DNA from 3 places in the Tardiphaga sp. 285_C5_N1_2 genome. Region 1 is predicted to be linked to each of the others. Evidence: riboswitches for the same ligand, from Rfam matches in the RefSeq annotation. Region 1 holds a riboswitch; each other region holds the start of a gene.
The links. Region 1 has a riboswitch for cobalamin ahead of AB7951_RS22525 (ribonucleoside-diphosphate reductase subunit alpha). Riboswitches for the same ligand answer to the same signal wherever they lie in the genome.

Region 1 (2,173 bases):
GGCGATGGCCGTATCGTTGGCGACCTTCAGGAACGGCACCACGCCCTGGCTCTCGCCATTGGTGCCCTTGATGTGGGCGCCGAGGCCGCGCACACGCGTCCAGTCATTGCCGAGACCGCCGGAATATTTCGCCAGCAGCGCATTGTCCTTCACCGACTTGAAGATGCCGTCGAGATCGTCCGCGACCGTGGTGAGGAAGCAAGATGACAGTTGCGGGCGCTGGGTGCCGGAATTGAACAGCGTCGGCGTCGAGGCCATGAAGTCGAACGACGACAACAGATTGTAGAATTCGATGGCGCGGGCTTCGCGGTCGATCTCGCGCAGCGCGAGGCCCATGGCAACGCGCATGAAGAAGGCCTGCGGCAGTTCGATGCGATTGCCCTGCACATGCAGGAAGTAGCGGTCATAGAGCGTCTGCAATCCCAGGAACTGGAACTGAAGGTCCCCTTCCGGCTTCAGCGCTGCCGAGATTCGCTTGAGATCGAAGCGCGCGAGTTCGGGATCGAGCAGCTCGGCCGCAATGCCGGTCTTGATATAGGCGCCGAAATATTCGGCGTAGCGCGTGGTCATGTCAGCCTGCGACGCGTGGGTCGGGCTGCCATGAACGAAGGACAGGACTTCCGTGCGCAGTTTGTCGAGCAGCAGGCGGGCGCTGACAAAGGTGTAGTTCGGCTCCTGCTCCACCAACGTGCGCGCGGCCATGATGCCAGCCAGTGCCAGCTCATCCAGCGTGATGCCGTCATAGAGATTGCGGCGGGTTTCCTCGAGCACCGGGGCGGCATCGACGCCGTCAAGGCCGGCGCAGGCCTCGTTGACGATCAGCGCCAGACGCGCCGAATCGAGCGGGGCGCGGGTGCCGTTGGCGAGCATGACATGCAGCACCGGTGCGGTGGAAACCAGCGCCGGCTTCGCCGCCAGTTCCTCCGCGCGGGTGCGAGCGCGCTCCTCGCGGTACAGCACATAGGCGCGGGCCACCTTGTGGTGCTCGCTGCGCATCAGCGCCAGTTCGACCTGATCCTGGACGTCCTCGATATGGAAGGTGCGGCCTTCACCGACGCGGCGAGTCAGCGCCGCCACGACTTCGCCGGTCAGCTGTTCCACCGCCTCATGGACGCGGCGCGACGCCGCTGCCGTGTGGCCCTCGACGGCCAGAAAGGCCTTGGTCATCGCGACAGAAATCTTGCTGCCGTCGAAGGGCGACACCGTGCCGTTGCGCCGGATGATCTGCATCGAGGGTTCGCGCGCAGGCGCAGCGAGCGTTTCCGGCGAGAGTTGAATCAGCGGCGCATGAGCCGCATCGCGGCCGTTGGACAGAGCGGAAGAGGAAGTAGGCATCGGCAAGACCCCGTGTGATGCGTGTAGCAATGGGGGCTGGGGCCGAAAGGACGCTGCAAAATACACGGCGGAGATCCGCCGGCATTGCCTGCAAGCGACCGCTGGGACACCCCGCCCATGGACGTTCTGGTGTCGCGGCAGGTCTCCTGGCTCGCAGGTCAATGTCTGTTTTCAGCCTTCCCGATGCTTGCGCATCAGTGACTTCAATCGAAACAGACTCACTGCTTACAGTTGCGGGGGCAGCGCCGGCATATGACGCAAAACAGCGTCTTTACCGGCTTCCCTCTTAGCCACCAAGTCTTGCGACAGGGCGGACCGTGACGTCTACATTTGGTGTGACCCGCGGTGAAGTGTCAAGCGGGCATTGGCGCCGAACGCAACAAATTCGGTAGGGCTGTTGGTTCAGTGGACAACCGCTTGCGTGGCGGAAACCGCGGGGTCGTTGGCGGTTTCTGCACGATGCGATTCGTTGCCGCCGAGCACCGCGAAGCGCAGAACATCGTGATCAACCGATGGAGGATGCGATGCGCGACCTGATGACGACCACTGAAAGGATCAACTTCAGCGCTTTCGTAGAGCGAGCCGGTGCGCTCACGGCGTTCGAGACGAGGGATCAGATCGCCCGGCGCCGCCTCGACGAGATGCTGAACGAAGCGCTGATGGACAGCTTTCCTGCGAGCGATCCGATTTCTTCGCTGCAACTCGCCTGAGCAGAATCAGACCGCGCGAAAGCTGGCCCGATACTGGCTGGGCGTCAGGCCCAGCCGTCGCACGAAGACCTGACGCATATGTTCGGCGGTGGTGAAACCGGATTCATAGGCCACGACCTTGAGCGGCA
Region 2 (2,173 bases), 930 kb from region 1:
ATCCTCGGCATTGATTCCCCAGCCCTGTCCGGCGACATCGCCGCCCCAAACAAAGGACACATCGCGGCGATCCGCTGGCGCGGTGCGGAAGCGACCGATCACCGGCTCGCCGACGATCTCGGTATGCGAGAGATCGCGGAATTTGACGCGGTAGAAGATATCCTGCCCGGCCGGCAGATTATCGAGCAGCAGCTTCGCCGTGAAATCGCTCTCGGGCAGCGCCGTGATAGCCGGCAACATGCGCGCATTGCTGAAGGATTCGGTAGTGGCGACTTCCACCATCATCTGCGCCGGCCGATCCGCGCGCGACCAGATCATGCCGCTGCTCGTCCCGACATCGCCGGACTGCACGCCATGCGACACGACCGGGCGATCCGCCGCGCGGCTGAGGTAAGGCATAGCCAGGAAGCTTGCGCCTACTGCGGCTGAGTGCGCGAGAAAACGACGGCGGGAGATACGTAGCGCCATGGCGAACTCCTGATCCTGGCTCTGGCACCCGTGGTGCTAGGCAGAACACTTGACGCTGCGATGACAGGTGATGCGCAATATCAACACCCGCCAAAGCAAGTTGCGAATGGCTGGCAGCTTGATTGACACATTTGGAAATTTCACCTTAACGTGAACGCGACGGTTCCCTTCGGGGATCAAAAGGGAATGCGGTGAGGGGGATCCCCCGATTCCGCGGCTGCCCCCGCAACTGTAAGCGGCGAGCCTGCGCCAAGAGCCACTGGGTGTTCACCTGGGAAGGCGGCGACAGGCATTGACCCGCGAGCCAGGAGACCTGCCGCCAGTCGTGGTCACACGCGAGCACATTGGGCGGGGTGTCCTGGTGGAAGTCACACTGCCTGTTTGGGCGGGGCGACTTGGTTTGCGGTGACGTGCCACGTAACCGCGAGTCCTGTTCATGACCTCCGTTTCTCCCGTCGCATTGAAGCGACATACTCCCTTTCTTTATTCTGTTGCTCTCTCCTACTTGTTGTGTCCGAGCGAAAGCTGGTCGCAAACCACACAGTCGAGCCAGACGCTCGATCCTGTTGTCGTTCAGCCGTCAGCGACACCTCAACGCGCGCGCCGCACCACGAACGGCAATGCATCGCGCGCTGCACGCTCACGCCAGCAGCGCAATGTCGCCGCCAATACCGGCGCGCCGGTTGCCACGCCGACAGGCCCCGTCTTCGCAGCGCCGACGCTCAACCTCACCGGCACGACATCGACGGGGAGCCGCCTTGGCCTGACGCGCCTGCAGACGCCGGCCAGCGTAGAGGTGATATCGGCAGAAACCATGGCCGAACGCGGCCAGCAGAACGTGGTCGACGCCGTCACGCAGAACGCCACCGGCTTCACGGCCATCGGCGAACCCGGCAATGGCGGCATCGCTTTCAGCACCCGCGGCTTCGCCGGCAGTGGGTCCGTTACTTCGCTTTATGACGGCACGCGCCTCTATGTCGGCTCCGGAACGGTGAACTTCCCCTTCGACACCTGGACCGCCGAGAAGATCGAAGTCCTGCGCGGCCCGGCCTCCGTCATGTACGGCGAAGGCGCCATCGGCGGCGCTATCAACGTGATTTCAAAACTGCCGCTCTGGGTGCCGCGCAACCAGGCTGAAATCTCGCTCGACAGCAACATGACGCGCCGTATCGCCCTCGATAGCGGCGGCCCGGTCAGCAAGGACGTCGCCTATCGCATCGCCGTCACCGGCAACGCGTCCGATGGCTGGGTCGATCGCGACAACACCTCGAACATCGCGCTGCACGCTGCCGTGCAGATCAAGCAGACCGAGGACATCACCTGGACGCTCTCCACCGACTATGGCGACCGCCATCCGTCAAAATATTTCGGCACGCCGCTGATCAATGGCCAGCTCAATGAGGCGATCCGCTTCAAGAACTACAATGTCAGCGACAGCAACATTCGCTATCAGGACAGCTGGAGCCAGGTAAAGACCGAGTGGCAGATCAGTGACGGCATCACCCTGCGCAACACGCTCTATTATATGTATGCGAAGCGCCACTGGAAGGAGGTCGAGATCTACGGCTTCAACTCCGGCACCGGCCTGATCGATCGCGGCGATTATCTCGAGATCTTCCACCAGCAGCAGCAGATAGGCGACCGCATGGACGCCACCTTCGAGGGCCATCTGTTCGGAATGGTCAATACGTTCGTGGCAGGCTTC
Region 3 (2,173 bases), 3.4 Mb from region 1:
GCGCGGCGCCGGCTCCATCGTCTCCTTCGGCATCAAGGGCGGCCGCAATGCCGGTCGCAAATTCATTGAGGCACTGCAGCTGACCAGCCATCTCGCCAATGTCGGCGACGCCAAGACACTGGTCATTCATCCCGGAAGCACCACGCATCAGCAGATGGATGCCGAACAGCTCAAGGCCGCCGGCATCGGCGAGGAGCTGATCCGCCTCTCAGTCGGCATCGAAGCCGCCGATGACATCATCGATGACCTCGCGCAGGCGCTGCGCATCTCGCAGAAGGGCTGAGCGATGCAACTCACCGTCAACGGTCACGAGACCTATATCGCGAATGGCGGCCGCACGTTCGATCCATCGCTCCCGGTCGTCGTGATGATCCACGGCGCCGGCTTCGATCACTCGACGTGGGCGCTGCATACGCGCTGGTTCGCGCATCATGGCTTCGCCGTACTGGCGCCGGATCTGCCCGGCCATGGTCGCTCACAAGGTGAAGCGCTCACGACCATCGCCGATCTCGCAGACTGGACCGCAGCATTGATCGAGGCAGCGGGCACAAAGACTGCGCGGCTGATCGGCCATTCCATGGGCTCGCTGATTGCGCTGGAGACCGCAGCGCGGCATCCCCGTAAAGTCACGCGCCTCGACCTGATGGGCACGGCAGGGACGATGACCGTCGGCCCGGATCTGTTGAAGGATGCCGAAGCCAATCAGCACTCCGCCATCGACATGGTGTCAATCTGGGGGCTCGGCTTTCGCGCCGAACTCGGCGGCAGTCTCGCGCCGGGGTTGTGGATGCATAGCGGCGCGCAGCGCGTGCTGGAAGCCACGAAGCCGGGCGTGCTGTTCGCCGATCTCAACGCCTGCAATACATACCAGAATGCGCTGACTGCTGCGGCCCAGCTCGAAATCCCGGTCACGCTCATCCTCGGCGAGCGGGACATGATGACTCCCGCCAAGGCTGGCAAGACCCTGGCCGCCGCCTTGAAAAACGCCCGCACGGTGATTCTGCCGGGCACTGGCCACATGATGATGGTCGAGCGCCCCGACGACGTGCTCGCCGCGCTACAGCACGAGCAATAGAGTCCACAACGCGGCGATGGCTGTTGCACCGCGCGGCGCGCTGTGCTTCCTGTCTGTCGTTATCGGTGCCTCCGCGAGGAGGTGAAACGGGAATGCGGTGCGGGGAAATATCCCCTATGCCGCGGCTGCCCCCGCAACTGTAAGCGGCCATTCCAGGTCCACAAAGCCACTGAATTTGCATCGCAGATTCGGGAAGGCGGACCGGGAGACCACCGCGAGCCAGGAGACCGGCCGGTAACGAGTTTCACACTCGTTCGACGGTGGGTCGACGGAAGGGGTTAAATGACTATCCGGAATTTGGCCGCAGGCACTGCGGCCGTTGTTGTTCTGTCCTGCTCTCACAGTGCTGCGCATGCGCAGTCCAGTGCCGAGCAGCTCTCCGAAATCGTAGTGACGGCGGACAGAGCACCCGAACAACTCAATCGCACTGGCAGTTCGATCAGCGTCGTGTCAGGCGAGACCATTGCGACCAGCAATCCCGGCTCTCTGGTCGATGCGCTGCGCACCGTGCCCGGTCTCGACATCACCGAAACCGGCGGCCCTGGCGGCACCACCAATGTCCGCCTGCGCGGCGGCAACACCGGCCAGACGCTGGTGATGATCGACGGCATCCGCGTCAATGATCCCACGGCGGCGTCCGGCGATTTCGAATTCGCCATGTTCACGCCTTCGGCGATGGAGCGCATCGAAGTCCTGAAGGGCCCGCAGAGCGCACTCTATGGATCAGACGCCATGGGCGGCGTGATTAATATCATTACCAAGAAGGGCTCGGGCCCTGCGCAAGTTAACGTACGCACCGAAGCCGGCAGCTATGGCACTGTCATGACGCAGGGATCGCTGACCGGCTCCAACGGTCCGTGGTCCTACGCTTTCACAGGTGGCGGTCAGCATTCGAACGGTTTCTCGCGCTTCGGCTATCGCATCCCTCAGTTTGAAGCGCTGTACCCCAATCTCGAACGCGACGGCTTTGATCGCGTCGGCGGATCGGCCAGGATCGGCTACGATGCCGGCGAAGGCATCCGGCTGGAATCCGGCTTCGTGTCATCCTTCACGCGAGCCGCCTATGACGGCACTTTCAGTCCGACGTCGAGAGCCGTG

Region 2: another riboswitch for cobalamin. It lies ahead of AB7951_RS26885 (TonB-dependent receptor); the one in region 1 lies ahead of AB7951_RS22525 (ribonucleoside-diphosphate reductase subunit alpha).
Region 3: another riboswitch for cobalamin. It lies ahead of AB7951_RS06320 (TonB-dependent receptor domain-containing protein); the one in region 1 lies ahead of AB7951_RS22525 (ribonucleoside-diphosphate reductase subunit alpha).

What each region holds. Positions count from the first base shown of each region.
Region 1 covers NZ_CP197241.1:4,760,328-4,762,500, forward strand. The annotation lists gene AB7951_RS22525 (ribonucleoside-diphosphate reductase subunit alpha) at 1-1,335, opposite strand, end outside; cobalamin riboswitch at 1,455-1,670, opposite strand; gene AB7951_RS22530 (hypothetical protein) at 1,860-2,045, shown strand; gene AB7951_RS22535 (GlxA family transcriptional regulator) at 2,052-2,173, opposite strand, start outside.
Region 2 covers NZ_CP197241.1:5,687,259-5,689,431, forward strand. The annotation lists gene AB7951_RS26880 (alkaline phosphatase D family protein) at 1-468, opposite strand, end outside; cobalamin riboswitch at 614-803, shown strand; gene AB7951_RS26885 (TonB-dependent receptor) at 905-2,173, shown strand, end outside.
Region 3 covers NZ_CP197241.1:1,344,077-1,346,249, reverse strand. The annotation lists gene AB7951_RS06330 (O-acetylhomoserine aminocarboxypropyltransferase) at 1-283, shown strand, start outside; gene AB7951_RS06325 (alpha/beta fold hydrolase) at 287-1,075, shown strand; cobalamin riboswitch at 1,122-1,325, shown strand; gene AB7951_RS06320 (TonB-dependent receptor domain-containing protein) at 1,358-2,173, shown strand, end outside.